DNA from 2 places in the Paraburkholderia sp. CHISQ3 genome. Region 2 is predicted to be linked to the other one. Evidence: riboswitches for the same ligand, from Rfam matches in the RefSeq annotation. Region 2 holds a riboswitch; the other holds the start of a gene.

Region 1 (5,214 bases), on a different contig from region 2:
CGCTGCGATGACGACGATCGGGTACTGCGGAGTCTTTGTGGGTCCCGCGCTAATAGGAGCCCTTGCACGCTACACTTCACTTGCCTCTGCACTTCTCGGGCTGGTTGTCCTGCTGACCATCATCGCCGCAAGTGCACGAGCAGTGCTTCGAGATGCGTAGCCGCTGAACCAGTTCGTTATTGCTAAACCTTTCCAACGTCGGCCGCGTTCTGTCGAGCGGCGGTGTCGCTCACAATCGGCACAACTTCCAGTGCAGATGCGCTCCTTCTTTCAATCTCGACCCGCGGCTCGGCTGGTTTGCGGGGCGGCAATATCCGCCTCAGGGACAGGAGACGTTTGGCGCATTCAGTGACGCCAGCCCGGACCGATGGGGACGTCAGTTGATGCGCCGGAGGCTGGAGCGGGCTCAACGCGCCGGTCGAGTCGACCCCAAAGCGCGGCTCTATGAATCGGATTACCTACTGGGCGTGCACGATAGTTATCGTGCAGGCGGAGGCTGCTTTTCGTCTCGCCGCAAACGCGTAAGTACCGACCGGCACACCACAACGACCGGCCTTACTTCCCCCACCTAAAACGTATAAGAAACCTTCCCAAACGCCGTCCGCCCCAGCGTGTTATATCCATACGCCGTCACATACTGCCGGTTGAACAGATTCGACAGATTCGCCGACACCGTGAGATGCGAATTAACCCGATACGACGCGCGCAAATCGACCCGCGTATAAGACGGCAGATAAGTCGCATTGAACTGATCGTCAAACGTCGTCCCGCCATACAGCACAGAGACGCCCGTGCTGAGCGCATGCAGGTGGAACTCATCCCAGGTGTGATCGACACTCAGGTTGACCGTTTGACGCGGGCGACGATTGAGCCAGCTGCGGTCGGTGATGTCCTGCGGATTCAGGATGCCGACAGCAAGACTGACGGGTGTGGACTTGCCGAGTGTGCCTTTGTACGAGAGGTCGATGCCCTGAATACGCGCTTCGCCGATGTTATCGGGCGCGAAGGTCGCCGAGTTATACGCAATCAGGTTATGCACGCGGGTGTTGTAAATCGCCAGCGAGAAATTGCCGAACGAAGTGGCCGCGTCGAGTGCTGCTTCGACTGAATCGCTGCGTTCGGGCCGGAGATTCGGGTTGCCGAATTGCGGGTAGTACAGATCGTTGAAAGTCGGCAGACGGAACGCGTTGCCGTATGACAGTCGCGCCGTGTAGACGGGCGTGATCGCATACGACACGGCGACATTGCCGGTGTTGACCGACTGGCCTTCGACAATCTCATGGCGTCCCGCGAGGAACAGCGTGAGCGCACCGAGCGTGGCCGACTGATGGAGCGACACCGCGGAATCGTTGCGCGTCGGCACGCCGGTTGGGATATCGACAGGCAGGAAGGCTTGTTCGCGCGAGAAGTCGTAGGCAAGCTTCGTCTCACCCGACAGCGGCAGGCCGAACAACCGGAAGCCCTTTTCCTGATGCGTGAGCGACGTCGATGTGCTGAGACGCGTCGAGTCGATCTTGTCGCTCGAAATACCCGGGCTGTTGGTGGTGTAGTAAAACTGGCGGTCGTTCGCGTAACCGACGGACTGGTCGAACTGCGTGTCCGGTGCGATGTCCCAGTGGAATGCGACGCCCGTCGTCAACTGGTGATCGAGTTGCCGGTTATCGCCGCCCGCATTGTCGTACGAGAGGTCCGACCGGTGATAAAGCGCGAACGTGGAAATCGACCAGTCGCCGTGCGCATAGCCGAGGCGGCCGTCGATATCCTGCGCGTGGTACGGATTGCGGCCTGCTTCGTGACCGTATGCGTAAGGCTGGGTCGTATCGATCCCGGCCGTGTTGTAGTCGTGCAATCCGAGCGAATATGTGAGCCCGGCAAGCGCAGCAAGTGGGCCGGTCGAGGGGATACTGCCGGACGTACGAATCTGCGTATCAAACGTCTTGTTCGAACCGCCACCGGTGGAGATCGTGGTCTGGTTGGGCTGATTCGCCGAGTGGCGTGTGAACAGCTGCACGACACCGCCCACCGCGTTGGCGCCGAACGAAGCCGCCGCGGGACCTGAAATCACTTCGACACGCTCAAAGGCTGAAGCCGGCAGATCGGCCCATTCCGCTGTGCCCGTGGTCGCGGAGCCCACGCGGATACCGTCGATAAACACGGCAACCTGCGCACCCGACGAACCGCGAATGCTGACAGACGCCGTCGCGCCCGGCCCGCCGTTCTGCGCAACGGTAACACCGGGAAGCGTAGCGAGCGCCTGCGTGATGCTGGGATCGGCGGGCGAGAGCCGGTCGAGATCCTGACGCGTCAGAACGTGCGTCGTCGCATACCGTTGATCGAACGATTGCGGTAGATGCTGCGTATCGCCGGTGACGACGATGTTCGGCAGTGTGGTCGTGGTGTCGGAGGAAGATTGCGGCGCTGGTGGCGACGTCGAATCGTCAGCCGCCTGTGCGATCGATGCACCGAACGAAAGGGCGAGGGCGGCGGAAATTCCCGCAACTCCCGCAACGCGACGCGAGAAAGCTTTCTGAAAGAAAGCGGTTTTTCTAATGATGCTAGCCATGTGACAGATCCAGAGGTCGGAGCCGTCCTTGCAACACGCACTCGCATCACGCGGTGCTCGCGCTTCGGGACACCCCGCCCGGCGCGGCTGCAGGACCTCGGTTGATGGCAGGTCTCCTGGCTCACGGGTCGCCGCCCGGTGCCGACCTTCCCGGTTTCCCAGTGGCCATGAGTGGCACGGACTCGCCGCTTACAGTTGCGGGGGCAGCCGCAGACTCGAAGCGTCGATCCATCGACGCGACTACTGCGTTCCCTTTTATCCCTATCACGGGAACCATCGAGGCGAGAGCGTAACGATTCCCGCGCGGCGCAGTCAATCTTTTCGGGCAAACGCGGGGCTCGTGCGACGCGCTTTTGCAACGGCCCCGTCTGCGCCGCAATCTCCGCGGCGCGCCTACCCCCATAACGCTCCCCTGTTCGGGGGATAGTCCGTCCCCCTGATCAAATCGATGATGGCATCAACCGGGATGCCACCGCACGCGATACGTACCCACAGCCTGTGTCAGCCCGATCGATTTCTCGACTCAAGGAGATTTAGATGCAGGACGCCGTGCAAGACATCACGCCTTCCCCGTACGCCTATCCGCTGCTGATCAAGCAGTTGCTGCATACGTCGTTCGTTCAGGCACCGGACCAGGAAATCGTCTACCGCGGCAAGCTGCGGATGACCTACACCACGCTGAAGGAACGCATTGCGCGGCTCGCCAATGGTCTCGACGGGCTCGGCGTGCGGCACGGCAGCACGGTGGCGGTGATGGACTGGGACAGCCACCGCTATCTGGAGGCGTACTTCGCGGTCCCGATGATGGGTGCCGTGCTGCAGACGGTCAACGTGCGCCTGTCGGAGGCCGAGATCGCCTACACGATCAATCACGCCGGCGCCGAGGTGCTGTTCGTTCACACCGATTTCCTGCCGGTGGTCGAAGCGATCAAGGATCAACTCGAAACGGTCCGCACCTTCGTATGGATCGATGAGCCGGGTAGTGAACCGACCGCACACACCATTGCGTTCGCTACCGAATACGAAGCGATGCTCGCAACGAGCGCCACGAGCTACGACTTCCCCGACTTCGACGAGAACACCCGGGCCACCACGTTCTATACGACCGGTACTACGGGCCTGCCCAAGGGCGTGTACTTCTCGCATCGTCAGCTGGTTCTGCACACGCTGACCTTGATGGCGGCGCTCGCGAGTCCGATGTCGGGCCAGCGCTTTCATCGCGGCGACGTCTATATGCCGCTCACGCCGATGTTCCATGTGCACGCCTGGGGCATGCCCTACATCGCCACCGTGTTAGGCGTGAAGCAGGTCTATCCGGGCCGCTACGTACCCGAGCGTCTCGTACAACTGATCCGCGACGAAGGCGTCACGTTTTCGCACTGCGTCGGCACGATCCTGCACATGCTGCTTTCGTGCGATACCGCGAAGCACGCGGACTTCAGCAAGTGGAAGGTGATCATCGGCGGCGGCGCGCTGCCGCATGGTCTTGCGAGCGCGGCGCTCGAGCGCGGCATCGATATCTTCGTCGGCTACGGGATGTCGGAGACGTGTCCTGTCTTGAGCCTCGCGCAACTACCGCCGCACACCGGCCCGCTCGATCGCGATGAAGAGGTGCGTCTGCGCTGCAAGACCGGCTTTCCCGTTCCGCTCGTCGATCTGCGCATCGTCAACGAGAGCATGGAAGACGTTGCGCACGACGGCAAGGCCTACGGCGAGATCGTCGCGCGTGCACCGTGGCTCACGCAGGGCTACCTGAACAATCCCGATGCCTCCACGCAACTCTGGGCTGGCGGTTACCTGCATACCCAGGACATCGCGAACATCGACGCGACCGGCAACATCCAGATCACCGATCGCATCAAGGACGTCATCAAGTCGGGCGGTGAATGGATTTCGTCGCTTGAAATCGAGAGCCTGATTTCGCAGCACCCCGATGTCGCGGAAGTCGCGGTGATCGGCATCAAGGACGACAAATGGGGCGAACGGCCGGTGGCGCTCGTGGTGCTGAAGGCGGGCGCGGCGTTGACCGAAGACGGCGTCAAGGAACACGTGATGGGTTTCTGCAAGACCGGGCGGATCTCGAAGTACGCGGTGCCGCAGATCGTCAAGTTCGTCGAAGCACTGCAGAAAACGAGCGTCGGCAAAACCAACAAGAAGTGGTTGCGCGAACAGTTCGCGTGACCGGCCTTAAGGAGCAGACACGATGAGCATCAATGGATACAGCGTCGCCACGATCGACGACTTCGTAGGCCGTGAACTGGGCATATCGGACTGGGTCACCGTCGATCAGGCACGCATCGACGCCTTCGCAGCATGCACCGGCGACCGGCAGTGGATTCATGTGGACGTGGAGCGTGCGACACGCGAGAGCCCGTTCGGCGGCACGATCGCGCACGGCTATCTGACGCTGTCGCTGCTGGCGGCGGCTGCGATCGAGGTCGGCATCATTCCCGCGGACGCATCGGCCGGGCTGAACTACGGGCTCGACAAGGTGCGCTTCATGACGCCGGTGAAAGCGGGTGCGCGCGTGAGAAATCGCGTGACGCTGGTCTCGGTGGAAAAGAAGGGTGGCGGCCGGATCATCGTCAAGACGATGAACGAATTGCAGATCGAGAACGAAGACAAGCCGGCGCTGATTGCCGAAACCCTGG
Region 2 (5,214 bases):
GACCAGGATCAGCGCCGTCCGCTCGATATCGGTTGCTTTCACCTTCGCGACGATATCGGCGAGCGTGCCTGACACGCGCTCTTCATCGGGCCAGCTCGCGCGATAGACCACGGCCACCGGACACGTCGCACCGTAGTGCGGCATCAGTTCGTCGACGATGTGCGCCAGATGCCGCACGCCGAGATGGATCGCCATCGTCGCGCGATGCCGCGCGAGGTCGCCCAGTTGTTCGCCGGGCGGCATGTTCGTCTTGCGCGCGAAGCGCGTCAGAATCACGGTCTGCGAGACGTCCGGCAGCGTCAGTTCGCAACCGAGCGTCGCAGCCACCGCCGCGACTGCGGTGACACCTGGCACGATCTCGTAAGGCACGCCCTGTTCACGCAGACGCCGGATCTGCTCGCCGATCGCGCCGTACAGCGACGGGTCGCCGGAATGTACGCGCGCAACGTCCTGGCCTTTGCGGTGTGCCTCGACCAGCAGCGCGACGATCGTGTCGAGATCGAGATCCGCGGTGTTCACGACGCGCTCCGCGGCGTGCCCGTCGAGCACGGCAGACGGCACCAGCGAGCCTGCATACAGAATCACCGGGCAGGTGCGCACGAGACGCTGCCCCTTTACGGTGATCAGTTCGGGATCGCCCGGCCCTGCGCCGATAAAAAACACCGTCATGCCACACTCCGTGATCAGAAAGAATGAATGAATGGGAAGCCGCGATGAGGCAGCGCTCGTCGAGCGCTGCTCGATGTCGCACGCACGTCGTATCAGGGTACGTTCCGCAGCGCGTGCAGCAGGTCGGCCGGATCGTCGAACTCGCGATCGGCCGCGGGCAACGTGGGGCGCCGCAGGATGATCACCGGCACGCTCCGTTCGCGTGCAACGTCGAGTTTTGCCGAGGTCGCACTGCCCCCGCTATTCTTGCTGATTACGACGTCGAATGCATGTCTGTCGAACAATGTGCGCTCGCCTTCGTGCGAAAACGGTCCGCGCGCATCGAGCACACGGGCGCGGGCATTGCCCGGATGCGCGTCGAGACAGCGGATGGTCCACTGCTGATGCGCGGGGATCGCGTCGAGATGGGCAAGCGGTTCGCGTCCCAGCGTGAAGAGCGGGCGCGCAAACGGCGCCAGCAGGCTCACGATGCCGTCCCAGTCGTCACACCAACGCCAGTCGTCGCCGGCCCGCAGCTGCCAGGCCGCGCGTCGCAGGGCCCAGTAAGGCAGGTTCGCCGAACGGCTCGCTGCCGCTGCATTGGCGCTGATCTGCGAGGCGTACGGATGGGTTGCATCGACCACCAGCCCGATCCGTTCGTCCAGCAGATAGCGCGTAAGCCCGACCGCGCCGCCGAAGCCGCCGGTGCGCACCGCACACGCGAGATCGTCGGGTACCTTGCCGAGGCCGGCGAGGCTGTAGACGTGCGGGCCATCGGATGTGCCGGTCGAAGGCAACGCACGCGCAATACGCAGCGCGTCGCCGGTACCGCCGAGTAGCAGGAGGCGTGTCATCGAGGCGGCGCGGTGCCGACAACCGCCGCGATAGTCGACGCGGGTGGTTCATCGAGCGGCTTGCGGCTATCGAGCAGCGTGACCGGCAACGCCGGCCGCCACGCATCGAAACCGCCAAGCGGCTGCACATGCGCGAGCGCGATACGCGTCAGCGTGCCGCCATGCGTGTCGCGCCACTCGACGAGCCTCGCCTCGCCCTGCACCGTCACTGCATTCGCGACCAGCCGGCCACCGGGCCGCAGGCGAGCCCAGCACGCATCGAGCACACCCGCCGTCGTCACCCCGCCGCCGATAAAAATCGCGTCCGGCGCAGGCAGCCCCTCTAGTGCGGCTGGCGCGCTACCCGCGACGAGTTGAAGGCCAGGCACGCCGAGCGCATTGCGATTGTGCGCGATGAAATTTTGCCGCTGCGAATCGGCCTCGATGGCGATCGCGCGGCACGATGGATGCGCGCGCATCCATTCGATCCCGATCGAACCCGCGCCCGCACCGACATCCCACAGCAGTTCGCCAGGCACGGGCGCAAGATGCGCAAGCGCCAGCGCACGGATGTCGCGCTTTGTCAGTTGACCGTCGTTGAGATAGGCGTCGTCGGGCAGACCTGGCGTGAGCGGCCATGTGGTTGCACCGACGCTTGCGCGGCATTCGAGTGCGACGAGATTCAGCGCCGCGACCTCGCCGGCCTGCCAGGCATCGGCTCGTGCATCGATACGGCGCTCGAGCGGACCGCCCAGCCGTTCGAGCACGATCATCCGCGTGGCACCGAAACCGCGTGCGTCGAGTAGCGCCGCAAGCGCCGCCGGGGATGCGCCGTCGCTGCTCAGCACCAGCAGACGCGCGCCGTCGTGCAGATGCGCATGCACCGCGGCAAGCGGCCGGCCGACCAGCGACAGCACCGTCACATCCTGCAACGGCCAGCCGACCCGCGCCGCGGCCAGCGACAGCGAAGACGGTGCGGGCAGCACACGCAGTTCGTCGGCGGGAAGCTCGCGTGCGAGCGTCGCGCCGACACCGAACAGCATCGGATCGCCGCTTGCCAGCACGCATACCGGCGTATGGCGATGTGCAAGCAACGGCGCGAGATCGAAGGGTCGCGGCCAGGACTCGCGACGTGCGCGCAAACGCGCGGGCAACATCGCGAGATGGCGCTCGCCGCCCACCACCACCGAAGCATCGAGCAGCGCGCGCCGCGCCGCGCGCCCCAGACCGGCGAAACCCTCTTCACCGATGCCCACCACCGTCAACCACGCAGGCATCCCGCCATCCTCATCGTCGTTCTCTCGCTTGCTCGCCATGGCACGCCGCATAAGGACTGCCCATCGTGGCGCTATGGAAAGAAGGCATAATACAGCCTCGCCGGTGCCCTTCGGGGCCGAACAGGGAACACAGCGACACTGTGGCTGCCCCCGCAACTGTATGCAGCGAGTCCGCGCTCCACACGCCACTGGTTTAACCGGGAAGGCCGGTGCGGACGACGACCTGCTAGCCAGGAGACCTGCCGGCCAGACTGTTCGCGCCAGCCATCATCGGGCGGGGTGTACCGATGCCGCGTTTGCCTCCTTGAGGTACAAACCGGGCCGTCGCGCGACGCCAACCCGGTAATCGCTTGAACCACGTTCCGTCCGCTGCTTTATCTATCGCTTCGTCTGGCGCGTCGCCTGCGTCGTCGGCACACCGCCGCGCGTCGGCGTGTCCGGCGCTCACGCGCATCGTCGCCGCGCGCGATGGCGGGCTGTGCCGGATCAGATTGCCCGGCGGCGTGCTGCACGCGCACGAAGCAGCGGCCATCGCCGAGGCCGCAACGCTGCATGCGTCGGGTGTGATCGAGTTGACCAATCGCGCGAATCTGCAGCTTCGCGGCGTGCGAGCGGGACACGAAGCCACACTGACCGCACGGCTTCTGCAAGCGGGCCTCGGGCCGCAGATGCCGGCCGACACCCCGCACACCATCGAGGCAATCGACGGCATCCGCAATCTGATGATCAGCCCGCTCGCCGGCCACGATCCGCAGGCGCTTTGCGACACCCGCACGCTGGCCGCGCAGATTCTCGCGCTGCTGCAAAGCGAGCCGCGTTTCGCGGCGCTGTCGCCGAAATTCGCGCTGCTGCTCGACGGCGGCGAACAGCTGATGGCGATCGATCATCCGCACGACATCTGGCTCGCTGTGATGCCAGCCGATTACGACGAGCCGCGCTTCGCGATCGGTTTCGCAGGATGCCCGTCGCTCGAAGCAGGCAGCGCGCTCGCTGCGGTTGCGCAAGCGGACGTGCCGGCGTTGCTCGATGCGTTGCTGCACACCTTTATCGATCTCGCCGGCGCCGACGACACGCGCATGCGCGACCTGCTCGTCGCCCACGATGCACACGTGTTGCTGCAACGTTCCGCCGATCGTGCCGGCATCGCCCTGCAACGCGGCGCGCAGATCGACGCGTGGCACCGCGCGCCTGTCGATCCAATGCTGCGGCTCGGCGCACACCCGCAACTCGATCCACAACGATGGTACGCGGGCGGTCAGCCGCTCGCCGGACGGATCGATGCCGCGACACTGCGCGAACTCGGCGCACTGTCCGCGCGACATGGCGACGGCTCGCTGCGCGTGACGCCGTGGCAAAGCGTACTGCTACCGAATCTCACTGCGAACTCTGTCGAAGCCGCGTTATCGGGCCTGCATGCGCTTGGCTTCGCGTGCGATCCAGCGCATCCGTATGCGGCAATCGTCGCGTGCGCCGGTTCGACCGGTTGTGCGAAGAGCGCCGCCGATACCAAAGCGGATGCTCAACGACTCGCTGCCCTACTAACCCACGATACTGCCGTTCATTTCACCGGTTGCACGCGCTCCTGCGCGGCCGCCCACTGCGCGCCGCATACGCTGCTCGCAGTCGCAGCCGGTCGCTACGACCTTTACCAGCTCACGGACACGTTCAGTGAAGGCCGCTTCGGTGTGCGCATCGCGCGCCACCTGACTATCGAACAAGCCGCCGCGCAACTGAACCGCCCAGCCCGGAACCCACCCGATGCATGACTACCTTCGCGACGGTCAACAGATCTACCGTCAGTCGTTCGCGACGATCCGTGCGGAAGCCAACCTGTCGCACATCCCCGCGGACCTCGAAAAACTCACCGTGCGTGTGATCCACGCATGCGGGATGACCGACATCGTCGACGACCTGCGTTTCTCGGCGAGCGCGGGTCACGCCGGACGTACGGCGCTCGCCGCCGGCGCCCCGATACTCTGCGATGCACGCATGGTTGCAGAAGGCATTACGCGCGCACGGTTGCCCGCGCGTAACCCCGTGCTTTGCACGTTGGGCGAACCTGCGGTGCCTGAACTGGCGCGACAACTCGGCAATACCCGTTCGGCGGCCGCACTCGAATTGTGGCGACCGCATCTGGCAGGCAGCATCGTCGTGATCGGCAACGCGCCGACCGCGCTGTTTCACCTGCTCGATATGCTCGACGCTGGTGCTCCGCGGCCCGCGCTGATTCTCGGCTTTCCAGTCGGCTTTGTCGGCGCCGCCGAATCGAAGGCGGCACTCGCCGCGCGCGGCAACGATGTGCCATGGGTGATCGTCGCGGGTCGCCGTGGCGGCAGCGCGATGGCCGCTGCCGCGGTCAACGCGCTCGCCTCGGAGGACGAATAAATGGCGCAGTCAGGACGTCTCTTCGGCATCGGCGTCGGTCCCGGCGACCCCGAACTATTGACGCTGAAAGC

What was found. A riboswitch is a leader RNA that binds a small molecule or an ion and turns the genes downstream of it on or off. The one in region 2 is predicted to bind cobalamin.
Region 1: another riboswitch for cobalamin. It lies ahead of M0D65_RS11225 (TonB-dependent receptor); the one in region 2 lies ahead of cobG (precorrin-3B synthase).

Annotation. Positions count from the first base shown of each region.
Region 1 covers NZ_JALPRG010000004.1:291,027-296,240, reverse strand. Annotated here, with positions in the region: gene M0D65_RS11230 (MFS transporter) at 1-160, shown strand, start outside; gene M0D65_RS11225 (TonB-dependent receptor) at 569-2,563, opposite strand; cobalamin riboswitch at 2,652-2,856, opposite strand; gene M0D65_RS11220 (fatty acid--CoA ligase) at 3,101-4,744, shown strand; gene M0D65_RS11215 (MaoC family dehydratase) at 4,767-5,214, shown strand, end outside.
Region 2 covers NZ_JALPRG010000018.1:83,671-88,884, forward strand. Annotated here, with positions in the region: gene cobM (precorrin-4 C(11)-methyltransferase) at 1-669, opposite strand, end outside; gene M0D65_RS31640 (cobalt-precorrin-6A reductase) at 762-1,502, opposite strand; gene cbiE (precorrin-6y C5,15-methyltransferase (decarboxylating) subunit CbiE) at 1,499-2,758, opposite strand; cobalamin riboswitch at 2,843-3,020, shown strand; gene cobG (precorrin-3B synthase) at 3,109-4,524, shown strand; gene M0D65_RS31655 (precorrin-8X methylmutase) at 4,517-5,143, shown strand; gene M0D65_RS31660 (precorrin-2 C(20)-methyltransferase) at 5,144-5,214, shown strand, end outside.